DNA from 3 places in the Paenibacillus tundrae genome. Region 2 is predicted to be linked to each of the others. Evidence: riboswitches for the same ligand, from Rfam matches in the RefSeq annotation. Region 2 holds a riboswitch; each other region holds the start of a gene.
The links. A riboswitch is a leader RNA that binds a small molecule or an ion and turns the genes downstream of it on or off. The one in region 2 is predicted to bind thiamine pyrophosphate.

Region 1 (7,798 bases), 3.1 Mb from region 2:
CAGCAATCGCTTCTGTTCGGGGTAGAGCCGTCTTCGATACTTCGCCAGCTAACACCACATTATCTTCAATCGTTCGCCAAGGCAGGAGAGCGGGCTGTTGTGGCATGTAGCTGATTTTGCCCCGTTGTCCGGTAACGTCATGCCCTTGCATGAGAATTCGTCCAGCCTGCGGCTTAAGCAAACCGCCAATGATATGAAAAAGAGTACTTTTGCCACAGCCGGATGGACCGACAATGGCTACAAATTCGCCTTGCCCAACCGTTAGGGACAGATCATCCAATACGGAGAGTGTTTTGCGTCGCTCACGATATGAGGCATGAACCTGCATAACCTCAAGAGCTGGAGAGGCTTGGGTAATCCCGCTTGGTAGTAATGTAGAATCAGACTGTTGAATTGTTGTCTGTGTCGTTGAATTTTGGTTTGTCCCATGTTCATGTTCATTCATTAGGTTATCGGTAAGGTGATCGTTCAGTTTCTTCTGCTCGTCTCTCATCCCGGTTTCACATCCTTGCCACAAGGTTTTCCAGTGCCATTATTATCGTTTTTGTGGTCGCCAGCGCACGAGTAGCTTCTCAAGCAGTGCAATCAGTAGGAAGAGCAACAGACTGAGCGCCACAATAATCATAATGGCTACAAATAGTCGATCCGTTCGATATGCAGACTTCTGTAACATCATGTAGTATCCGATGCCCTTATCTGCTCCGATCCATTCTGCAATGATGGCTCCCATCACACTATATGTAGCGGCTATTTTGATTCCAGAGAAGACTGAGGGCAGCGCGTGCGGAAGCTCCAGTTTCCAGAATAGCTGTCCACGTTTGGCGCCAGCCATACGCATATAGTTCATCATCATGGCATCCGTACGGGTTAATCCATCCATGGCGGCTACGGCGACAGGGAAGAAGCAGACCAGAATGATGGTAATTAATTTGGGCAGCAATCCGAATCCGAACCAGATCAGCAAGAGCGGTGCTAGCGCGATGGTTGGAATGTTCTGGCTTAGGATAAGCAAAGGATAGAGCGCAGACTTTAGAAATGGGATCAGGTGAAGCACCATGGCAATCAGCAGTCCCACCAACGTTCCTGCGGCGAATCCGATGAGTGTTAACTGGATCGTTGCCCATGCATGCATACCAAGTCGATCCGCCTGTGAAGCTGCTTCACGAGCGATGTCCGAAGGGGCAGGTAGCATCCACTTTTCAATATGAAACAGCGAGACCGCTCCTTGCCATATCGCAATAAAGAGAATAACCGCCACAAGGGGCGGCCATACGCTTTTGAAATAGGCATGCATTAGCGATATTTCTCCGTTAGTTTATCCATGCTGAATCCGGCACCGCCGCTATGGGCGATTTTGATCTGGGAGATGATGCTTGGGCTACCAGCGTCCACAAGTGCTTCATGCATTTTGCGAACAACGTCCAGCAGTTCCTCCAGCTCACCTTCCATCGTTGTTTCTAGGGGATTGACCTGATATTTCACACCAGATTGTTGAATGACTTCAATAGCGCGATCTACATACGGATATGAGTCCTCACCATTTGGCGTCTTCGGGATGACTTGAATACTGAGTAATGTGCTTGCCATGGAGTTCACGGCTCCTTTCGAGTTAGGTTGTATAAGTTGAATCAGCGTTACACTTAACACTCCGATTGCAGTACCCTCTTACGATCACTGTTATCCCCGGATTTCATGAATGAATCTTAAATGGAGTAAATCCGGGTATAAAGGTGAGCGCTTCGCTTCTCCAGATGGGTTCTGCACTCTTCGTTTGTGTAAAAAGTTCAACTTAAACAATGATTATTGGGGTAAGAAATCGTTCGTATATGCCTTGCTCACATCGATCTGTTCATCCAGCAGCTTCTTGCTGAACATCCAGTCCGTATAGTTCTGCCATACTTCCTTTTTCTGTTCGCCCCAGCGTGGTGCATCGTCTGTGTATTTCGGGCTAAGCCACTTCTGGCTTGCGAGCACAAGATCCTTATCGAGATCCGGTACGGCTTTGATCAGAATATTAGCAGCGTCTTCGGGATGATCAATGGCATACTGATACCCTTCAGACGTGGCTTTCATGAACGCTTTAACCAGTTCAGGATCGTTCTGAATCGTGGTTTCATTCGTTACCAATACAGGTGTGTAATAGTCGAGTGCTTCGGAGTAGTCTTTGACATACAACATGTCGATCGGCTCTCCGCGAAGCTCAGCCTCAATCCCAGTCCATGCATAGAAGATCCAGGCAAAATCGATATCGCGTTTCACGGCAGTGAAGAAGTCGGCATCGCCCATGTTAATGTTTTTCACTTTGGACACGTCAGCGCCTTCGCCCTCCATAATGGATTGCATTACAGCTTCCTCCACTGGGGAGCCCCAGCCTCCATAGGTTTTACCTTCGAAGTCTTTCGGGGATTTAATGTTCCGATCCGTCGGTGCTGCAAATCCAGATGTATTATGTTGAATAACGGCAGCAATCGAGACGAGTGGTACACCTTGGGTACGCGCCTGAGTTACACTTTCCTGATAACTTACGCCAAAAGGAACCTCATTCGAAGCGACCATCGTGTCAGCGCCGCCAGCACCAGGTTGCACGATCTCCACGTTTAAGCCCTCGGCTTCGTAGAATCCTTGATCTACCGCTGCATATAAGCCGGTATGGTTCGTATTCGGTGTCCAGTCCAGTACAACTTTAACATCCCGGAGTGCTGCGTTATCACCTTCACTACTGTTCTCGGTGTTAGTATCTCCGTTAGATTGGGCAGGGCCAGCTTCCTTGCTTCCGCAAGCCGTGATTGCAATCAAGGTTACGCATAGGAGCAACAAGCCGATCATTTTACGCCATCTCATCTTCATTCTCTCCTTCATGTTGTCCGCCTAATTGGCGAGGGTTCTCCTTGGCTTCATATCCAAGCATCGTGCATAAATCAACAGAATTATACCGGCTATGATCTGGATGTCTTTTTTATGTAAAGTGATATGCAAAAGAACATAAAAAAAGCGCCCCGGATTCCGGGACGCGTGCAGGCGTTAGAGAAGTAGCGCGCAGCGATATAGCTGGGCCTATTCGATATACTCCGATTCCTACGCTGGCATGATCCAGATCAGGTCTAAGGGTTAGTATCTTGTGGGATACACTCTCAGCCGGCCAATTCCGACTCCCCTGGGAAACTATGAAGTTAAGGGTGTTACTAGGTGTAATTATAGGCGAGTGAGAACATTGTGTCTATATGTGACCGTCAAAAAGAAAGATTAACGCTGGAAGAATTCGATCCATTCCTTCTCTGGGCCATAGATGAAGAAGTAGCGGTAACCGTTCGGCAGGGTGATGATCTCTCCATCAATAAATTCGGCTTCCGTCGCTTGTATACGCTCATATTCAGCATCAAGATCCTCCACGTGAATCGCAAAATGATGCACAGTTCCTTCGGAGGGAAGTTTGTCGCTATATCCCTGAATCAGTTCAATTTCAGTTTCATCACTGCCATTGAATCCGAGGAAAGCAAGTTGGATCACACCATTGGTATGGGTAACGCGGTCTTTCAGCTCAAGGCCAACGATCTCGGTATAGAAACGAAGCGTGGTTTCCAGATCACGGACAGCGATACCGATGTGGTCGATACGTTTTTGAAAGCTCATTGTATAGTAATCCTCCTAACTGATTCGTGAATATGGTTTACATTTAAGCCGTATCATAGGGGGATAATTCTGGGTTGTCAAATGGGAAAATAATGAGTTTATCTAGATGAAATGTTCTATATTTCAATATAAACATAAGGTATCTTATTAAAGTTCACAAAGTGTTCACTTATGTGACCCTATTCCTCATCTTTATAATTGTCCAAGTAGAAGAGAGGATGAGAGAATTGCCAACAACAAAGAAAGAACATACGTATTTTGGATTGATGATGTGCACAGGAATGGTAGTCGTTATGATGACTTTCAATTTACTGTATAACGGATTAATGTGGAGTATGTCTCCGCTAGAGATCTTATTTCAGTTTGTCCTATGTTTTATTGTAGCTTTTGTGGTGGAAAGCTTTATCGTTGGGCCGGTGGCTCAGAAAATTGCCTTTGCATTGCCATTCAATAAATCGAATAAGGTGATCGGCATTTTGGCGATTTCTGTGTTCATGGTTGTGGGAATGGTGCTAATGATGTCGATGTATGGGATGCTTACGGCGTATCTTGCCAATCAATTGAATGGGAAGTCTCTCGTGGAAACGTATCTTCACACCATACTGCGGAACTTTAGCCTGGCGTTACCGTTACAGTTGCTCATCATTGGGCCGCTTGTTCGATATGTATTCGTTAAATTCATAAAAGCTAAAGAGAATGCGGCTCCCTTCGTTAATACAGGAGCATAATTGGAAAATAGAGGAGAAAAGTGTTAATATTTTTGCCATCAAGAATATTAACAGGTGGTGAAGAAACTGAAGCAAATATTACTGATTATTGTAGCCCTGTTGTTGATTACTGGGTGTAGAGATCAACAGGATGGAGAAGAATACGTCAATACTTCCTCTGATACTAGTACCAGTTTCACCCAACTGGATAGCGAATCAGAGATCAAAGCTAAAAACTTGCAAGAGCTAGTGGCTGTGGGTTTGGAGAAGAGATTAAACAGGGAAGAAAATTCTGAAGATATCACTATCGATGTCCCTTACGATGAAGGAAGTTCTATCTTTGCAACATACTATATCAACCAAGAGCCGGTAACAGAGGTGGGGATGATACAAGCAGTAAAGCGAGAGAACGAATATATATTGCAAAATATAGATCTTAGCCCTATAGATAAACAGGCACCCTTTTGGTTAGCTAAATTTGCAGGCACGACGATGGATGGAAAGAGTAATTTTAGGGTCAACTACGGTTACATTAATGATCCTTCGATAAACGAAATTCGAATTCGATACTCGAACGTCACAATGCACGGCATGTCAATGGATGATCGCAAGACATTTCTGGATGTAACAACAGATGAGAAGATGATCGAGACATCCGTTCAGGGGATAGATGGGGATAACAACCTGGTTTATAAGTATGATTAAAAATGTAAACGTTAGGCTCGTATCACTTGCATTTAAACGTTGCTTTTGTATATACTGATAAACAACAATTACAGATCGGAACATGCCGTTGAAGAGCATCCAACTCGGAGGCGTTTTCGCCAGGGGAGCGATATTTCCCCAAGTTAACCGGAACCGCCCGTTATCGCGGACCAAGCGGCTGGAGCAGTGAATGAACTGTTTCGGCAAGTTGGGTGGCACCGCGAGCAGAGCGCTCCTCGTCCCAAGGGATGAGGGTGCTCTTTGTATTTTTACAGCCAAAGGAGACGGTGACCATGCTTGAAATGAAGTGGATCAGAGCGCATGCAGATGAGGTGCAAGCGGCGGCAGATGGAAAGAAAATCAATATTAACATTCAAGAACTGTTAGAGCGAGACGAGGAACGCAGAGCGTTATTGAAGGAAATCGAAGAAGGCCGCAGGGTGCGTAACGCGTTGTCGGCGGATATTGGCAGGATGATGCAATCAGGTCAGCGTGAGCAGGCAGGGGGACTGCGTAGCGAGGTGAAACAACGGAATGAGCAGTTGGAACAGCTCAAAGCCAAGCTGGAAGCGATCCAAGAGGAATTTACGCGTATGCAGTGGCTCGTGCCGAATGTTGTATCGCCAGATACACCTGTAGGTACTTCGGATGCGGACAATGTAGAGCTACGCCGTGTGGGCGAGATCCCCGCATTTGAGTATAGAATGAAGGATCATGTGGAATTGGGTGAGATGCATGACCTGATTGACATTGCGCGTGGGGTGAAAATCGGTGGGACTCGCAGCTATGTGCTGAAAGGAGCAGGGCTACTACTCCACCGAGCTGTGCAGCAGCTTGCGCTCGATCTGCTCTTGAAGCAGGGATTCACACCGCTAGAGGTTCCGCTCATGGTAAGGGAGGATGCTCTGCTCAACACAGGCTTTTTCCCAACAGGACGAGACCAAGTCTATGAGCTTACCGGTGAGAATAAGTGGCTGGTTGGTACTTCGGAGGTGCCGCTCGTATCCTATTATGCGGATGAAGTCGTGGATGTGGAACAACCTATTAAGCTGGCTGCTGTATCGACGTGCTTCCGCAGTGAAGTAGGATCAGGAGGAAGGGATGTGCGCGGATTGTATCGTGTACACCAGTTTGCCAAGGTGGAGCAGGTGATTCTCTGCGCTCCAGATGCGGCAGAATCGGAACGGATGTTACAGGAGATTACAGGACATGCTGAGCAATTGCTGCAATTGTTAGAGCTTCCTTATCGCGTTGTAGCGGTATGTACCGGGGATATGGGGCAGAAGACGTATAAGCAGTATGATATTGAGACATGGATGCCTAGCCGGGAGGCATACGGAGAGACACATTCCTCGTCCAATTTGCATGACTTCCAGGCACGCCGTTCGAACATTCGTTGTCGTGATGCAGAAGGGAAGCTGGTATATTGCCATACCCTTAACAATACAGCCGTGGCTTCGCCGCGTATTCTCATTCCATTGCTGGAGAATCATCAGCAGGCAGATGGAAGCATTCGAATTCCGGCTGCGCTCCAGCCATATATGGGTGGGGCTGAGTTTATTACATTGCCACATCTGGCGGAAAAAGAGTAAGAGGAAATTGTAACGTTGGTATGCACATGAAAGAGCGGTATTGAACGTGAAATGCCAAGAACCCCTTTATCGCAATGTCACTGAGATAATAAACTTGATGACTTGCTAATCATAGGGGTTCTTTTTTATACAACTAGATATCATAGAAGGAGCATCAGTATATTTCTGGAATATAGTATTAATTGAAATTACTGAGATGGGGAGTGTATAGGATGGGCAAGCATTACGACTACCTCCTGTTAGCTTTTGAAGAAGCAATAGGAGGTTATGTTCATGCGATATCGTAAGCTAGGGAATACGAGTATAGACATTCCGGTGATTGGCCAAGGGACGTGGAAGTTTGGTGAAGATCCGAGGAAAGAAAGAGATGAAGTGGAGGCATTGCGCCATGGTATCCAAAATGGACTTACCCTAATTGATACTGCAGAAGAGTATGGAGGTGGGGGTGCCGAGAGAGTGGTTGGTCGTGCTATTCATGATGTCAGAAGTGATGTATTCCTAGTCACTAAAGTATCAGCCAAGCATTGTTCTTACCAAGGTGTTCTTAGAGCGGCAGAGGAAAGTATAGATCGTTTGAGAACGGATTACATAGATCTTTATTTGCAGCATTGGCCAAGCGCACACTACGAAGTTGCTGAGACGATGGAGGCTATGTCGGAACTCGTGAGTAGAGGAATAATCAAACATGTAGGCGTTAGTAATTTTACGCTCGATTTGATGAAAGAGGCTCAATACCATTTAGGCGACACACCGTTAGTGTGTAACCAGATAGCTTATCATTTACATGATCGAAGTGTAGAGAAGGAAATACTACCTTTTTCCAAAGAGAACAGCATAACTATTATGGGATATTCACCTTTTGGATATGCTCCATCTAAATTTGGTAATAAAGGATTCCCACAAGTGGGTTCCGCAGAGAGAAAGATACTCGATACCATCGGAGATAACTATGGCGTAACCGCATATCAGGTTGTGATGAACTGGATTATAAGGCAGGAAGGTATAGTTACCATCCCCAAAGCGGCGAGTATACAGCATATAGAAGATAATTTGAGAGCTCTAGATTGGGAGTTAGAAGAGGCGGACTTAGCAAAAATCGAGAGATGCTTTCCGCTGATGGACTAGGCTATAGCTAACTACCTGTAATACATATGATAGGAGCTG
Region 2 (7,798 bases):
AACAACTGGCTCGAACAGGTAATGCCTATGAGATTCTAATAGAACATTTACACAAAAAATATGTGCCACACTATACTGATCCAATGAATCAAAGTACCTTCACAGGTACATATGAGACCGTAGAGGATGGATATTACACCAGTCAGATTAAAGAACGGTTATTTCCTGCTGCAGGTGGGCTAACTGCAGATGATCCAGGTCGTAGATATACGCTGGTTATGGGGGATTTTATTACGATTACTGTCCAAAGCACCAATCGCACATCCGGTATGTTGATCCGGGAATGGCTGAATGGAACTCCGACTGCACCTGCTGTGCTTACCACCTATGGAGGTATGGTTTTAAATGAAGATTACTGATTTCTCGATTGTGTTTGTAATTATCTTCGTGCCGTTGTTCTGGCTTGTATCTCTTCATACACGGGATGCTGAGGAAGCTCAGCTTCTAAGTCAGAAGTATAAGTCTGCATTGCAAACTGCTGTGCTCGATGCAGGAGCGGTGATGCATCAAAATGAAAAGCAAAATAATGAAGCAGGTTATGATTCTACGAAATTTGTGAAGGCGGATAAGGAACTAGCCTTGCTTACATTTACACAAACGATGGCGTTGAATATGGGGATTCAGGATGATCCGGCTGCTATTCAAGCGTTATATGATTACATACCAGCAATTGTTGTACTGGATTATGATGGATACTACATTTTAGCGAAGGAAACGGAAATGACAGGAAATGCCGAGCTTTCGTTCAAGCAAGTCTGGAGTCCCAAGAAGCCATATACATATGCAGATCCAAATGGCAGCAGCATTAATTTTACCTTGGATGGATATGTATACGCTTATGATGCTATCCAAGGGAAATGGATTGAAGGTTTTCAGAAGGAGTTGGCATCTAACACGCAAATCCCGTTATTACAAGATGCCGACACATTTGAGCAAGTGAGAAGAAGTTGGATTGTGACCAGTGTACAGGAGGATCTTGCTGATATTATTAACCGCCATAATGAATTTGCACGTAGAAATGGTATCTCTTATACGTTTACGTTGCCTCTAATCCCGCAAGAGGATTGGTATAATTCAATTAATGATACAGGCATTATGGCGTTTATCCAAGGTATACCTGTAGGAGATCAAAAAGTTAATAATTATGCTATTGGTGGAGGCAGGCTTGTAAAGAAGACGGCTGTGGTCGGAGGAGTAGATCCAGCAACTGGAGTTAAATATTACTATCCGTCTACATGTAACTATGGTTTTAGAGCCGAAGAGGTCTTTGGTGACGGAAAACAAGCTGCTGCACAAGGTTATTTTGAGCGTAATTGTTATGTCAGCGGGCAAGCTCCATAAGTGAAAAAGTTTGCAAGAAGACATTACTTTCAGAAAAGACAGGTACGTGCTAGAATAGGTCTTTGGTACAATGTCTAAATTAGTGATCAAGTAATGTCAAATAGATAGGAGCAACCTCATCTTATGAGTTTATTGTCAGTTGAGAACGTTAGTCACAATTTTGGAGACCGCACATTATTTAAAAATGTATCCTTTCGTTTACTGTCAGGTGAGCGAGTAGGTCTTGTTGGAGCAAATGGTGTAGGCAAATCCACGCTAATGAATATTTTGACCGGAAAATTGCTTAAAGATAGCGGCAAAGTTGAATGGACACCTAAAGTTCGTTATGGATATTTGGATCAGCATACCAAGCTAACGCCAGGTAAAACGATCCGGGATGTGCTGAAGGATGCATTCTTACCACTACTTGAATTAGAAAAAGAAATGATGGCAATTACAGATCAGATGGCTGATGCTGACCCTGAGCAATTGGAACAGTTGCTTGAAGAAATGGGTGACATCCAAGAACAGTTGGAGCAGGGCGATTTTTATTTGATCGATGTGAAGGTAGAAGAGATGGCTAACGGTCTGGGTCTGTCCGTCATTGGACTTGATCGTGACGTTGCTTCACTAAGTGGGGGTCAGCGTACCAAGGTGCTCCTGGCTAAGCTTCTCTTGGAGAAGCCTACAGCGCTTCTGCTCGATGAACCTACGAACTATCTGGATGTTGAGCATATTGAATGGCTGACCCGGTATTTGAAGGATTACCCGTATGCTTTTATTTTGATCTCCCATGATACAGAGTTCATGAACGAAGTAGTTAACGTGATCTACCACTTGGAATTTGCCAAGTTGACAAGATACGCAGCGAACTACAACAAGTTTCTTGAGATGGCCGATATGCAGAAAGCACAGCATATTGATGCTTATGAGAAGCAACAGGAGTATATCAAAAAGCAGGAAGACTTCATCCAGCGGAATAAAGCACGTGCTTCTACGTCAGGTCGTGCGAAGAGCCGTGAGAAGCAATTGGGTAAAATTGAACGGATTGATCGTCCGGATGAGGCAGCCAAACCTACTTTCAAATTCAAAGATGCTCGTGCCAGCAGTAAAACGGTGTTTGAGGGCATTGATTTTGAAATTGGATATTCTCATGCTTTATTACCTAAAATGACGATGACCATTGAACGTGGAGAGAAAATTGCTATTGTTGGTTGTAACGGTGTAGGTAAATCTACACTACTCAAAACGATTCTTGGTAAAATTCCACCAATCAGCGGCAAAACATTTTTGGGAGATTATCTGGAAACGGCTTATTTCGAGCAGGAGGTACGGGCGGGAAATATCACTCCAATCGAGGATGTATGGAATGAATTTTCGCATCTGACCCAGAATGAGGTTAGGGGACATCTTGCACGTTGTGGATTAAAAAACGAACATATTACTCGTCCACTTAACATGCTAAGTGGTGGAGAACAAGCAAAAGTGCGTTTGTGCAAGTTGTTAATGCGCGAGAGTAACTGGATTTTGTTCGATGAGCCGACCAATCACCTTGATGTAACAGCCAAAGCTGAACTGAAGCGCGCCCTGCAGGAATTTAAGGGTACAGTACTTCTCGTATCTCACGAACCTGATTTCTACGAGGATTGGGTTACAAAGACGTGGGATGTTGAAGCTTGGTCTGAGAAAAATTAGTCTACGTAGCCGAACAGGATTCAGAAATCTTCGGTGACAAAAAAAGGACTCTATGGTAATATAGGCTACAACTTCATATGAACACTAGGGGGGCCGCACGATGCGGCTGAGATGGAAGAATGCGATTCCGGACCCTTTGCACCTGATCTGGATCATACCAGCGTAGGGAAGTGGCGCGTTTTCGTTTATTAGAAACAGTACTCTGCATGAATAAGGTAGATGCTTGTTTCTGAGAGAACAGCATGTTGTTTCTATGAGATTTTGCAATGGGGCTAACCGTTGCATGCATAGAACCTCTGTGGTCGTTCAACACTTTATTAAACGAATCAAAGCATATATTTCGCAGCCACTCCCCTACGGGAGTGGCTTTTTTGTTATGTCATTGGTCAAGAGAGGAGGTTATCGTTTGGTAATTACAGAAGAGCATGACTCCGATGTCACAGCTTCTTTTGAGCTGCATGTCATTTCTCAAGGCGTAGGGAATTTGCACAACTTTGTGAGTATATCGAAGGATATATGGCCATGGGTGGACTATATTCATATTCGAGAAAAACAAAAGTCACCTGAGCAGCGTAGGGAGTGGGCAAACAAACTGCATCAATCAGGGGTTCCTCATCATCGTATTGTAGTCAATGGTGTGCTTGAAGTGGGTCAAGATGAAGGGTTCACAGGTGTGCATTGGGGTCAGGCAGATTTCTCACAAAGCACGACAAGATCTATAGGGGATATGCGAAAGCGAATTCGCATCGGTGTGTCCGTTCATTCTGTAGATGAAGCTAAGGCTGCTGAGCAACAGGGCGTAGACTATGTTTTTTTCGGTCATATCTATGACTCAAATAGTAAACCAGGAATCAAACCCAGAGGACTGAAGCTGCTTGCTGAAGTATGCGCCACAGTGAACGTTCCAGTAATTGCAATTGGTGGCATTGGGATCGAGCATGTTCGTGATCTTCGCAATGTAGGAGCGAGAGGCTTAGCGGTCATATCGCATATCTGGGCGAGTGAGCATCCAATCCAAGCGGTTAGTGCACTAAAACAGGCGATTGTGGAATCGGAAGGTTAATCTTGAGCAAGGAGATGAGATGGTGAACGATGGAGCGAGAGTTCGAAGCCGCAGTAGTAACCGGGATTTACGTAAAACTTTGTCCCTCAGTAGAACCAAAGCTGGAATCCACGACAAACTTCATGCAGAAACGATTGTGATTGGTGGGGGCGTGATTGGTTGTGCAATCGCTTATGAGCTTGCAGCACGAGGACAAGATGTTCTTCTGCTTGAACGTGCGCGGATCGCTGAGGGTGCATCTTGTGCAGCAGCTGGCATGATTGCAGCAGATAGTGAGCATTTTTCTTCACCGATGATGTTGAACCTGGCAACCATGAGCAGACAGCTACTGCATGAGCAGTATGAACAATTGAGCTCCCTGAGTGAGATGCATATTGGATATCAACAAAATGGTTTTATTACTCCTGTACGTTTGGAAAAAGATTTAAGCCGCGATTCCACTGTTACAGCACCACGATCAATCGCTTCTGAAATTTGGTGGGATGAAATCACGGTACAACAAGAGGCTCCATGGTTAAGCAAAGATATTTATGGTGCCTACTATCGACCGTTGGAATGTGACGTTCTACCTGTTAATTTGACTCAAGCTTATGCAAAATCAGCTCAGGCACTCGGAGCACGGATTATTGAAGGTGTGCATCATGTTAGTCTTCGAGTGGATGCAAACGGAGTACAAGGCGTGGAAACTTCAATTGGAACGATGACATGTCGCAATGTCATTGTTGCTAATGGTTTGCAAGGGGAAGTGTTAATGAAGCAGGCTGGGCTTCAATTGCCGACTATGCCTGTCAAAGGCGAAATTGCAGCAGTGCAGTTCTCGGATCATTCTAGACAACTTGCCCCAGACAAAACGGTATACGCAGAGGACATTTATATCGTTCCTAAGGCCAATGGAGAAGTATGGATTGGTGCGACCGTTTTACCGGGAGAATCTGATCTACATGTCTCAGCTGCCGGGTTGCAAAAACTGCTTGAACGTGCTGCCAGCTGGGTACCTGGCATTGGAGAAGCTCAGTTTGTACGGACATGGGCCGGAGTAAGGCCTTCAACACCCGATGGATTACCTTACCTAGGCGCATGTGAGAGCATACCAGGTTTGTATACAGCTTTTGGACATCATCGCAACGGAATCTTGTTAAGTGCCGTAACGGGTAGCTTACTCGCTGATTTTATTGAAGGTAAATCTTCTGAGGAACTGAATGTGCAGGGTTGTCGTCCAGAACGCTTTAATAAAAGGGGGATCTTGCATTGAATATTATAATCAATGGTCAACGAATGGAGATTGAAGACCGTTTGAACCGTGTAGATAAACTGCTGCACTCATTTGATCTTCATGTGAAAACAGTGGTTGTTGAGTTGAATCGTCAGATTCTTACCCGTGAACATCATGAGACGACCCATTTAAAAGATGGGGATCGGGTTGAAATTGTACATTTTGTAGGAGGGGGTTAAGTGATGTTGAAAATTGGGGAACATGACTTTCAGTCTAGATTATTGTTGGGTACAGGTAAATTTGACGATTTAGAGGTGCAGTCTCAGGCAATTGAAGCCTCTGGTACAGAGGTACTTACGTTTGCTGTGAGACGCCTTAACCTTGAAGAGCGTAACAAAAAGCATTTTCTCGATATGGTAGATTTGGATCGCTACACCTTGCTGCCTAACACAGCGGGCGCTTCTACGGCAGAAGAAGCTGTTCGGATTGCTGAACTCGCCCGTGCTTCCGGACTTTGTGATATGATAAAAGTAGAAGTGATTGGCGATGGAATTACTCTGTTACCAGACCCGATTGAAACGTATAAAGCCTGTGAGATGCTGCTACATAAAGGCTTTACGGTTCTTCCTTATATATCTGATGATGTAATCTTGGCGAAAAGGCTTCAGTTACTTGGCGTACACGCTGTGATGCCTGGGGCTTCACCCATTGGGTCAGGCAAGGGGATCATGAATCCATACAATCTCGAGGTTATTATTGAACAGGCGGTTGTACCTGTGATTGTAGATGCTGGACTTCGATCACCTAGTGATGCTGCTCGTGCAATGGAAATGGGAGCAGACGCTGTGTTGTTGAATACAGCAGTGTCTGGATCCGGTTATCCTGTGAGTATGGCGAAGGCCATGAGACTCGGGGTAGAGGCAGGAAGATTGGCATATGAGGCAGGAATGATTCCAGTGAAGCGTTATGCAGCAGCGAGTAGTCCGGCGGAAGGAATGGTTCATACATGATGAATGAGACGTGTTCACCTGACCAAGGAGATCGATATTCCAGACAAGAGCGTTATGCTCCTCTTGGCAAGGAAGGACAGCGCAAATTAAGTGACGGTAAAGTTTTGATCGTTGGTGCAGGTGCACTAGGAACCGGTATTGCGGAGACGCTGGTACGTTCCGGTGTAGGACATGTTACGATTGTAGATCGTGACTATGTAGAGTGGAGCAACTTGCAGCGACAGCAACTATATATCGAACAGGATGCAATGGAGAGAATGCCCAAAGCGATCGCTGCACAGAAGCATCTCAGTGCAATCAATTCCACAGTTACCGTTAAGGGAATTGTAATGGATGTTAGGGCAGATGAGTTAGAGGATTTAATTCCACATGTCGATCTAATTATGGATGCAACAGATAACTTTGATACGAGATTATTGATCAATGATATGTGCCAGAAATACCGCATTCCATGGATCTACGGCGGATGTGTCGGCAGTTATGGAATTACGTACACATTTGTCCCTGGTGAGACACCTTGTTTGAATTGTTTGCTCGGAGAGGTTCCACTTGGTGGTGATACTTGTGATACCTCCGGAATTATTCCTCAGGCTGTACAGATGGTAACAGCGAATCAAACAGCCGAAGCACTGAAATGGTTAAGTGGCCATCCAGAGGCGTTAAGACGGAAGCTATTATCTTTCGATCTATGGCGTAATGAATACATTTCAATTAACGTGGATGGTGCGAAAAAGCAACAATGTGCTTCCTGTGGTGAAACAGCGACTTATCCGTACCTCTCTGCTTCAAATCTGGAGAAGACGGACGTATTATGTGGCAGAGACACAGTACAGATTCGCCCGGCACGCCCTACAAAACTTGATCTAGAACATACAGCTGAGCGATTACGTGGACTTGATGAAGGTCAGGTTGAGGCTAATCCCTTTTTAGTTTCATTCACAACGGGAGCGCAACGAATGGTTATTTTCCAGGATGGACGTATTCTTGTGCATGGAACGAAAGATACAGCAGAAGCGCGAACGCTTGTACATCGTTACTTTGGTTAAGTGGTGAATTTACCCGACAAATATTAATGATACAAACTACCTAAGTCCATTCCTAAAGGAATGGACTTTTGGGTTATGCGGCATGATAAACAAATAACGAAATGTTGTTCTGCATCTTTGTGTTTATTTGTGACCCTTATTCATTGTGCAGAAATATCATGGCGAAGTTTGAGATAAGCCGGGTGAATACTACATGCAAACATCCATCCTTTTGGTGGGAACGACAGAGCGAACCGCATCCATTAAAGAAGTGTTACTGAATCATTCATATACTGTTGTGGAGCTTAGGTGGCAACAATTGCAACAAGAGCGATGTGAACAGCTGGAATCGATCCGTATGATCATTCTCTTGCATGGTACGGATTCACGCGAAGAAATGTCGGAAGGTATTGAACGTTTAGCTCAAAAGAGTAAGCCTGTCCCAATAGTGGTACTTACATACCAGGCAATG
Region 3 (7,798 bases), 3.2 Mb from region 2:
GCTAGTGGGCTTATTATTTGCGCAAACAGATAACCTTGCTTCCCTTCAAACAACGGTCTAAGGTACCAAGTTACTTAGCAATTCCCGTACCTATTCAACCAGACAATATGCCTTAATTAGGGCATGGTTGACTTATTTAAAATTGGGTCTATTCACTTAACAACCGATTCTATCCTCCCATATGTCCCCTTCGAAATACAGTCCTTTATTCCTGAATTTCCCTAAAAACGTTTACATCTCTCAAATACCGGGTAAAATCACTACAATCCAATTGGAATTACATCATAAATTTGCTCATTTCATATAACAAGTCACATATACCTATATAGGTATAAAACATAAATACATAAATAATGCATCAAAGGAGGAACCAAGATGATCCGCATGCCTATTCAGCAAATGATCCCGTATCACCACCAATATCCGCGCAACACGGCGACCAATGCTCCAAAAAAGGAGAATGAGAGCACTCAAGGCCTATCCTTTCATGAAATTTTGCAGCAAAAGATCGCCAATAAGAACGCTACGCCATCTATGCGCTAATATATTATGACCTAACCGTCTCATGTGCTTATTCGGTTACAATCAGCTTACCGTCCTTCCAGAACGCTAGGAATGACGGTTATTCGCTGTTGTCGAGTACACATTGGTTAAATCGGATGGTGAAACTGTTACCAGGCGATTCCCTTGTCTTTTCATATATGATGTCAGTTTCATCATGTGACGGTTTACTTGGCATATGTACAAGCGTATACAGTATGTACAGTGCCCTGCCCACCCTCTATAATGGGTAATTACTCAGGCAAGCCTAAGTTGCTCACAGGCAGCTGAAGCCATTAGGGGGAAAATTACTATGCTTACCATCAGTTGTTTTCACGCTCACTATTCCAACATTCCCTTGGTCGAAGAAGCTCTATCAGCCTATGCGGTGGAACTCGTGCATTATGTTGATCCCGGTCTGGATCGGCTTAAACATGATGAAGGCTTCTCCGACGCAATAACGAAGGACAAAGTATCCCAAACCCTGCAATGGATTGAACGCTGCCATTCCGATGCCATTCTTGTGACCTGCACCCTGTTTGCTGCTGTTCTGGAACAGGAAGCACGGGAGATTGCCATTCCTGTCATCGGCATTGATGACCCACTGTTAGCGGAGATACAGCGCGAGAACAAGGAATACATATTCGCTTTTACCAACCCGGCTACAGTTGAAGGTACGATGGCACGGGTGTATCAGGCTTTACAACAGGATTATGAGAAAGAGCCGAACTGTGTCACCGAGGCGCCTCAGCCAGAGGCAGTGTGTATTCCTGGGACGTTTCAATTGATTATGCGCGGTGACAAGGAAGGTTATCTTGCAGCAGTACGTGAAGGATTACAGTATATTGCTGGGCAGCATCCCGGCAAAACGGTAGTCGCAGCCCAATTATCCATGGCTCCTGCTGCTGCGCTTGTCCAGGCAGACACGGGTATTGCGATCCATAGCCCTTTGGCATTGCTTGCAACGTATTTGAAGAAGAAGCTAGGCATAGCACCGCATTGAATGTTGGAATGGGGAGTAGATTAGGGCATTAGTTTTATACTTTTTATATCTAGTCTATTCCATATTAATATGTATAACTTATAATAATAAATTTCCATAGGTTTTGGGCTCTGGAAGTTAGTTTCTCAGGCTCAGCTGATAATGATTCCAGAGGTGTATTTAAGAATTTTTATTATTAATAAGTCCCTTATTAATAAATATTTTATATGTTTGAGCTAAAATAAAATATATAAAATTAAATTCACAAAAGAGAACGATTTAAAAATCGTTCTCTTTTACACATTTTAATTAACGAGAGAGGTGAATAAGTAATGCGATTTTTATATACTCTTATCTTGTTCATAGTAGGTATGATCTGTTCTGCACTTCTGCATGCTGGTAATCTTAAGCTGTCTGACGGGGTTCTGTTTGTCATCGCAGGCATCCTATTTCAGATTTGGCGTAAGTTGGATTGAACCCAAACGTTACGTTGAATTGGAATTCGGCCTTTCAAAACATTAAACATTTTTTCATATTAAAGCTATGGAAGCCTGTCATCTCCGAATTTTCTTAGGAACGTGTCCGATATTCTTCAGCCTTCGCCTGCATTCCCGCAGCAACTGCCTCCTGCTCGGACAACCCCTTGTCTGCGGCAAATGCACGAATATCCTGCGTAATTCGCATACTACAGAACTTCGGCCCACACATCGAGCAGAAATGGGCTTCCTTAGCTCCCTCAGCAGGCAATGTCTCGTCATGGTAAGAGAGCGCCCGTTCAGGGTCAAGCGACAGGTTGAACTGGTCACGCCAACGGAACTCGAATCTAGCCTTGGACAGTGCATCATCTCGGCGTTGAGCTCGTGGGTGACCTTTAGCTAGGTCAGCGGCATGGGCTGCAATCTTATAAGCAATGACACCCTCGCGTACATCATCCTTGTTAGGCAGCCCCAAATGTTCTTTTGGTGTAACATAACAGAGCATGGATGTCCCGAACCAGCCAATCATCGCTGCTCCAATAGCTGAAGTAATGTGATCATAACCTGGAGCAATGTCCGTTGTCAGGGGTCCCAGAGTATAGAACGGAGCCTCTTTACAGATTTCCATCTGTAAATCCACATTCTCTTTAATTTTGTGCATCGGCACATGCCCTGGTCCTTCAATCATCACCTGTACATCATGCTTCCATGCAATCTGCGTTAACTCGCCCAGCGTAGCCAGCTCTGCCATCTGAGCTTCGTCATTGGCATCATAGATACTCCCCGGACGCAGTCCATCTCCAAGCGAGAATGCCACATCATACCTTTTCATAATTTCACATATCTCTTCAAAATGCGTATACAAAAAGTTCTCTTGATGATGCGCCAGACACCATGCCGCCATAATAGATCCACCCCGAGACACAATGCCTGTCATGCGTTTGGCTGTCATCGGGATATAGCGCAGCAAGACACCTGCATGGATGGTGAAATAGTCTACGCCCTGCTCTGCCTGCTCAATGAGTGTGTCTCGGTACAATTCCCACGTTAGTGCTTCTGCTTCCCCATTGACCTTCTCCAGCGCCTGATAGAGTGGCACAGTTCCGATCGGTACCGGAGAATTACGAATGATCCATTCCCGCGTGGTATGGATATCCTTGCCTGTAGAGAGATCCATAACGGTATCCGAGCCCCAGCGTACAGCCCAGGTCATTTTCTCCACTTCTTCTTCGATGGAGGAAGAGACAGCAGAATTCCCGATATTCGCGTTGATCTTCACATGAAAATGACGACCAATCAACATCGGCTCACTTTCTGGATGATTGATGTTGGATGGTAGAATCGCTCGGCCACTGGCCAGTTCTTGTCGCACAAACTCCGGCTCTACTCCCTCACGAATCGCGGCAAACTCCATCTCTGGCGTAATGATGCCCTGGCGTGCATAGTGCATCTGCGTTACACAGCGTCCAGCCTGAGCACGCAGCGGCTTTCCACGCAAGCCTGGGTAGGCTTCAGCCCCGGTTCTTCTGCTCCCCGCCTTCAGTCCGTTATCTTCCGGTTTCACCGTACGCCCTGCATAAGCCTCCACATCCTCACGTTCCGTAATCCAGCGCGTGCGCAATGCCGGTAGCCCTGCCCGGATATCTGCGTGAAAATCAGGGTCGGTCATCGGGCCGCTCGTATCGTACACACGCAGCGGCTCATTATGCTCCACCCCTTGGGGAGTACTCGTGTCATGAAGGGCTATTTCACGCTCAGGCACAGCAATGTCCGGACGTGAGCCCTGAATGTATACTTTGCGGCTACCGGGGAAGGGTTGAACCCCTCCCGCCGTACCTGTTTCTTTTGCCATCTGTGTTTCTTCTGTATTGCCTTGTCCCATCATCGGTTGTCCTGTACTCATCGTCTTTGTCTCCTCCTCATTGGTCTTCACGACTGCATCACTTCATTTCCATGCGGGCGCATCTAACCTGGAGACCATCCATACAAGGAGCAATGACAACCTTCCCTAGAGAGACAATATACAGTAAGACATCATACGGCAGAGAACGATTCATTCACCGAGCTCATTTGAATAGATTCCATAACAGATTCCAGCCTCGGTTCTTTCATCGAAAGTAACTCTCAAGCTAGATTCTGTCTCTGCTCACTGTATATAAAAAAGCCGGTTCCCGAGGGAACCGGCTATGTCCATCACCAATGATGTGCCGACTACCGAACTCTAATCGAGTCCAGCCATACGTTACATCCCATTGATGTTCATGGTTAATTGGCCGATTACTTCCCTACGCTGGTATGATCCAGATCAGGTGCAAAGGGTCCAGAATCTCATGCGATTCCGTCTCAGTCCGGACAATTCGGACTCCCCTAGTAACGTTAACAAGTTGCGGCAAGTATACCGCAGTGTCATATTCAATTCATCAAGCCCCGCTGGGCTGTCCATATCAGGATAGCTCAACCGAGAAGGAAAAACAACCTTTATGTTCCAGAATCAGCAGATTCATCATGACATATATGTTCCATAAGAGCCTTGTGGTTGAACAAACTCGTTAAGATAACATCAAGCCCATCTGAGCAGCTGCTTCCTTCAACACCGGCGCATACTCATGTAATGTCTCTTGTGATAGACGGCTGACAGGCCCTGATACAGACAATGCGGCAGCAATTTGGCCTTTGCGATCCATAATCGGTACAGATACCGCCGCAGCTCCCGGTTCACGCTCCTCATAGCTCGTTGCATAACCATGCTCCAGAATATCCTTCATCTGCGCTAGATAGACCTTAGGATCGATAAAGACAGGCCACTCCGGCCCATTCATCAGTTCCTCACGATCCTCTTCCGTTGCAAAGGCCATCAGCACCTTACTGGAAGCTCCTACGGATAAAGGAAGGCGCACACCAACAGGAGCTACACGCCGTATAGCCTGATCGCTCTGAACAGCCTGAATCCGAATCCGTTCACTGCCATCCCGCAAATACAAGCTAACCGTCTCCCCGAGTCGATCTCTCAGTCGCTCCATCGCAGGTAGAAGAAGGATAGCTGGGTCATCACTACGGGACATATGAGCAGATAGCTCCCAGATCCGGATACCAAGCCGATACTTCTCGGTAGCTGCATCCCGGATGACAAATCCACGTTCTTCCAAGGTTGCCATCAGCCGGTGAACCGTGCTTTTGTGCAGACCAATCTGGCTGGCAATCTCGGTAAGCCCCAGATCACTCCGCGTTGTGAAGCACAATAATATATCCAAGGCTCGTTCCACAGCCCTGACGGTCAACTTGCGGTCTTCCATGACACTAAGCCTCCTCATGTTTCATCACATGAAACTTGGTTACATAAATTATATGAGAAACGATCTCATCTGTAAACTAAAATGGGGCAAAATTCTCCTTTTTATAAGACTGAATTTCCCGCGATTTGTACACTTAGGAAATGTTAACCAGATCCTCTCAGAACTATATAACAATTGCGTAACAAATGCTGCCAATCAATTGACTTTGGTTATATAGGAACATACGATAAAGATATATTGTGCATTTGTATCATCCGTTCCTGCGACTTAGGAACTACGTATATGAGCTGAATGGTTCTCGTTGTTATCCTCAATTTCATCTGAATTTATAAGGAGGGGCAATCATGTATTCGACATCCCAGAGCGAAGCCCCGCTGCAAACGAAAGTGTCCGATCTGCCTACTTCGTTATCGCCAAGGCTAATTCGGTTCAAGCATATTATCGTAGCGTTGCTGCTCTCCGTGGTATTTTTTCTACTCTTTTGTTTCATTGCACTACACGGTTACATTGCCTGGGTTTTATCCAACCCAACGGTAGCCCCTGTCTTCTCTAATCCGATGCAAGCGAGGAACATGAAGTATGAAGACATTACGTTCCCTGCGGCAGATGGAAGCCGAACGATGCAGGGCTGGTATATTCCGGCCGACAAAGATGTGAACAAAACGATCATCTTCAGTCATGGCTATGGTGCCAACCGTGAGGAAACTTGGGTTCCGATGTATGACCTTGCCCATTATGCGCACCAACTTGGATTTAACGTCATTATGTTCGATTATGGTTTTGCTTCTCAGGTAAACAAGGCTGTCGCTACAGGCGGCAAAGCGGAATCTCAACAATTGCTAGGTGCCATTCAAACGGCCAAGCAACGAGGGGCTGAGGAGCTCGTCGTATGGGGATTCTCCATGGGTGCGGGCACCGCATTACAGACAGGCCTTCTCACCGAGGATGTCGATGCGATGATTCTGGACAGTACCTTCTTACTTGAACCAGATACGTTGTATCACAACATTCATAATCAGATCAATCTGCCACGCCAACCTACACTTGAGATTATGAAGCTGTTGTTCCCGGTTCTGAACGGCACTGGATTACAGCAAATTCCGTATCAAGAGGTCAAAAAAGAGGATTATCCTTTTCCGATTTTCTTCATTCACGGTACGGAAGATGAGAAGGCGCCTTATCCAATCGCGGAGCTGCTCGCCGCCAATCAGACCAATGCAAATTCAGAGGAATGGATCGTGGACGGAGCCCATCATGAGTTAATCTTCCGTGAGCATCCCAAAGAATACCTGCGCCGCGTATCTACTTTCCTGAGCCATGTAACGAAGACCACCAGTGACGACCTGGACAGATATTAACATTTATGTCCTGAAGATATAACTTCTGACTACGAACTACGTAAGGGCCCTATAGGGCTCTTTTTTTGTATACATAGGACAACATCATTTATGAATATATTGATGCGATGGCTATGCACGACATGTTCGAGGATACAGAGACTGGGCAGTTTTAGCCTAATTTCAATGTTAAAAATGGATTCGGAATCATATCACTGATGGGAGGATGCTTGGTTATGCAATGGAAAGGATATGGGCCGCTCTTACCCCTACGTATACTCGAAGAAATTCGTTTCTGGAAAGAGCAAGAGAAAGAGCACACCCTCGTTATTCGTATACTTGTACCTAACTTAGAGCCTGAATATGTCAAACTACTGGAGGAATGGGAGGTAGCATTTTCAAACAGTGAACACACGGCTAACCAGCTTATCAAACAAGTGTTACCCGGAACTCACTCTCCCGCCCCCTATATTCTTCGTAGCGTAGAACAGTTAGTGTCTACGAGCATAGCACAATCCAGAGAGTTTATCCGGCAACTCTATGTTTTATTGGAGCAGAGTGCTGCGGTGCAGGCCGTACCCTCTGCCAAAACCGTCATTCTACATTTCATCCGGGAATCAGAGTACTTCCTTGGTGTGTTAGATACACTTCGTGGGCCTGGACTCTTGAGAGACTCAGCAACGGATGCCCCTTTTACGCTGGACAGTCTCCTTCAATCATCCAAACGAGAAAGCGTAGAGAAGCCTGCAGCTACATCGGCTAAAGAAACCTCTAATGCTTCTGCATCTGCTACTCAGACCCAAAACTCTCCAGCAATTCACTCGGCCCCCACACAAACAAGTGATAGCACCAGCACTTCTGTAGCTGCAACACCTCCTGTTAAGGAGCGCCCTGTACCGATTGGCGGACATACCTTGCCACCTCTGCCTTATGCATACAACGCCCTGGAGCCACATATCGATGAGCTGACAATGCGTATTCACCATGATAAGCACCATCAATCCTATGTAGACGGATTAAATACCGCTGAGAAAAAATTAGCAGAATCCAGGAAAAAGAACAATTTCGAACTCGTAAAACACTGGGAACGGGAGCTTGCCTTTAACGGGGCAGGTCATTACCTGCATACTATTTTCTGGACGATCATGAGCCCTCAGGGTGGCGGCAAAC

Region 1: it holds a riboswitch for thiamine pyrophosphate, as region 2 does, so the genes downstream of both, V6W81_RS02080 (ABC transporter substrate-binding protein) here and V6W81_RS17330 (thiamine phosphate synthase) in region 2, are expected to answer to the same signal.
Region 3: it holds a riboswitch for thiamine pyrophosphate, as region 2 does, so the genes downstream of both, thiC (phosphomethylpyrimidine synthase ThiC) here and V6W81_RS17330 (thiamine phosphate synthase) in region 2, are expected to answer to the same signal.

The regions. Positions count from the first base shown of each region.
Region 1 covers NZ_CP145605.1:442,579-450,376, forward strand. The annotation lists gene V6W81_RS02065 (ABC transporter ATP-binding protein) at 1-328, opposite strand, end outside; gene V6W81_RS02070 (ABC transporter permease) at 536-1,294, opposite strand; gene V6W81_RS02075 (thiamine-binding protein) at 1,294-1,587, opposite strand; gene V6W81_RS02080 (ABC transporter substrate-binding protein) at 1,801-2,841, opposite strand; TPP riboswitch at 3,055-3,166, opposite strand; gene V6W81_RS02085 (VOC family protein) at 3,244-3,630, opposite strand; gene V6W81_RS02090 (hypothetical protein) at 3,858-4,358, shown strand; gene V6W81_RS02095 (hypothetical protein) at 4,413-5,042, shown strand; gene serS (serine--tRNA ligase) at 5,336-6,634, shown strand; gene V6W81_RS02105 (aldo/keto reductase) at 6,908-7,759, shown strand.
Region 2 covers NZ_CP145605.1:3,872,603-3,880,400, reverse strand. The annotation lists gene V6W81_RS17345 (hypothetical protein) at 1-359, shown strand, start outside; gene V6W81_RS17340 (hypothetical protein) at 346-1,341, shown strand; gene abc-f (ribosomal protection-like ABC-F family protein) at 1,465-3,015, shown strand; TPP riboswitch at 3,092-3,201, shown strand; gene V6W81_RS17330 (thiamine phosphate synthase) at 3,422-4,078, shown strand; gene thiO (glycine oxidase ThiO) at 4,098-5,330, shown strand; gene thiS (sulfur carrier protein ThiS) at 5,327-5,530, shown strand; gene V6W81_RS17315 (thiazole synthase) at 5,534-6,301, shown strand; gene V6W81_RS17310 (ThiF family adenylyltransferase) at 6,298-7,347, shown strand; gene V6W81_RS17305 (winged helix-turn-helix transcriptional regulator) at 7,541-7,798, shown strand, end outside.
Region 3 covers NZ_CP145605.1:719,588-727,385, reverse strand. The annotation lists gene V6W81_RS03335 (hypothetical protein) at 376-543, shown strand; gene V6W81_RS03330 (hypothetical protein) at 854-1,543, shown strand; gene V6W81_RS03325 (hypothetical protein) at 1,855-1,998, shown strand; gene thiC (phosphomethylpyrimidine synthase ThiC) at 2,093-3,850, opposite strand; TPP riboswitch at 4,264-4,377, opposite strand; gene V6W81_RS03315 (IclR family transcriptional regulator) at 4,548-5,291, opposite strand; gene V6W81_RS03310 (alpha/beta hydrolase) at 5,636-6,649, shown strand; gene V6W81_RS03305 (Fe-Mn family superoxide dismutase) at 6,865-7,798, shown strand, end outside.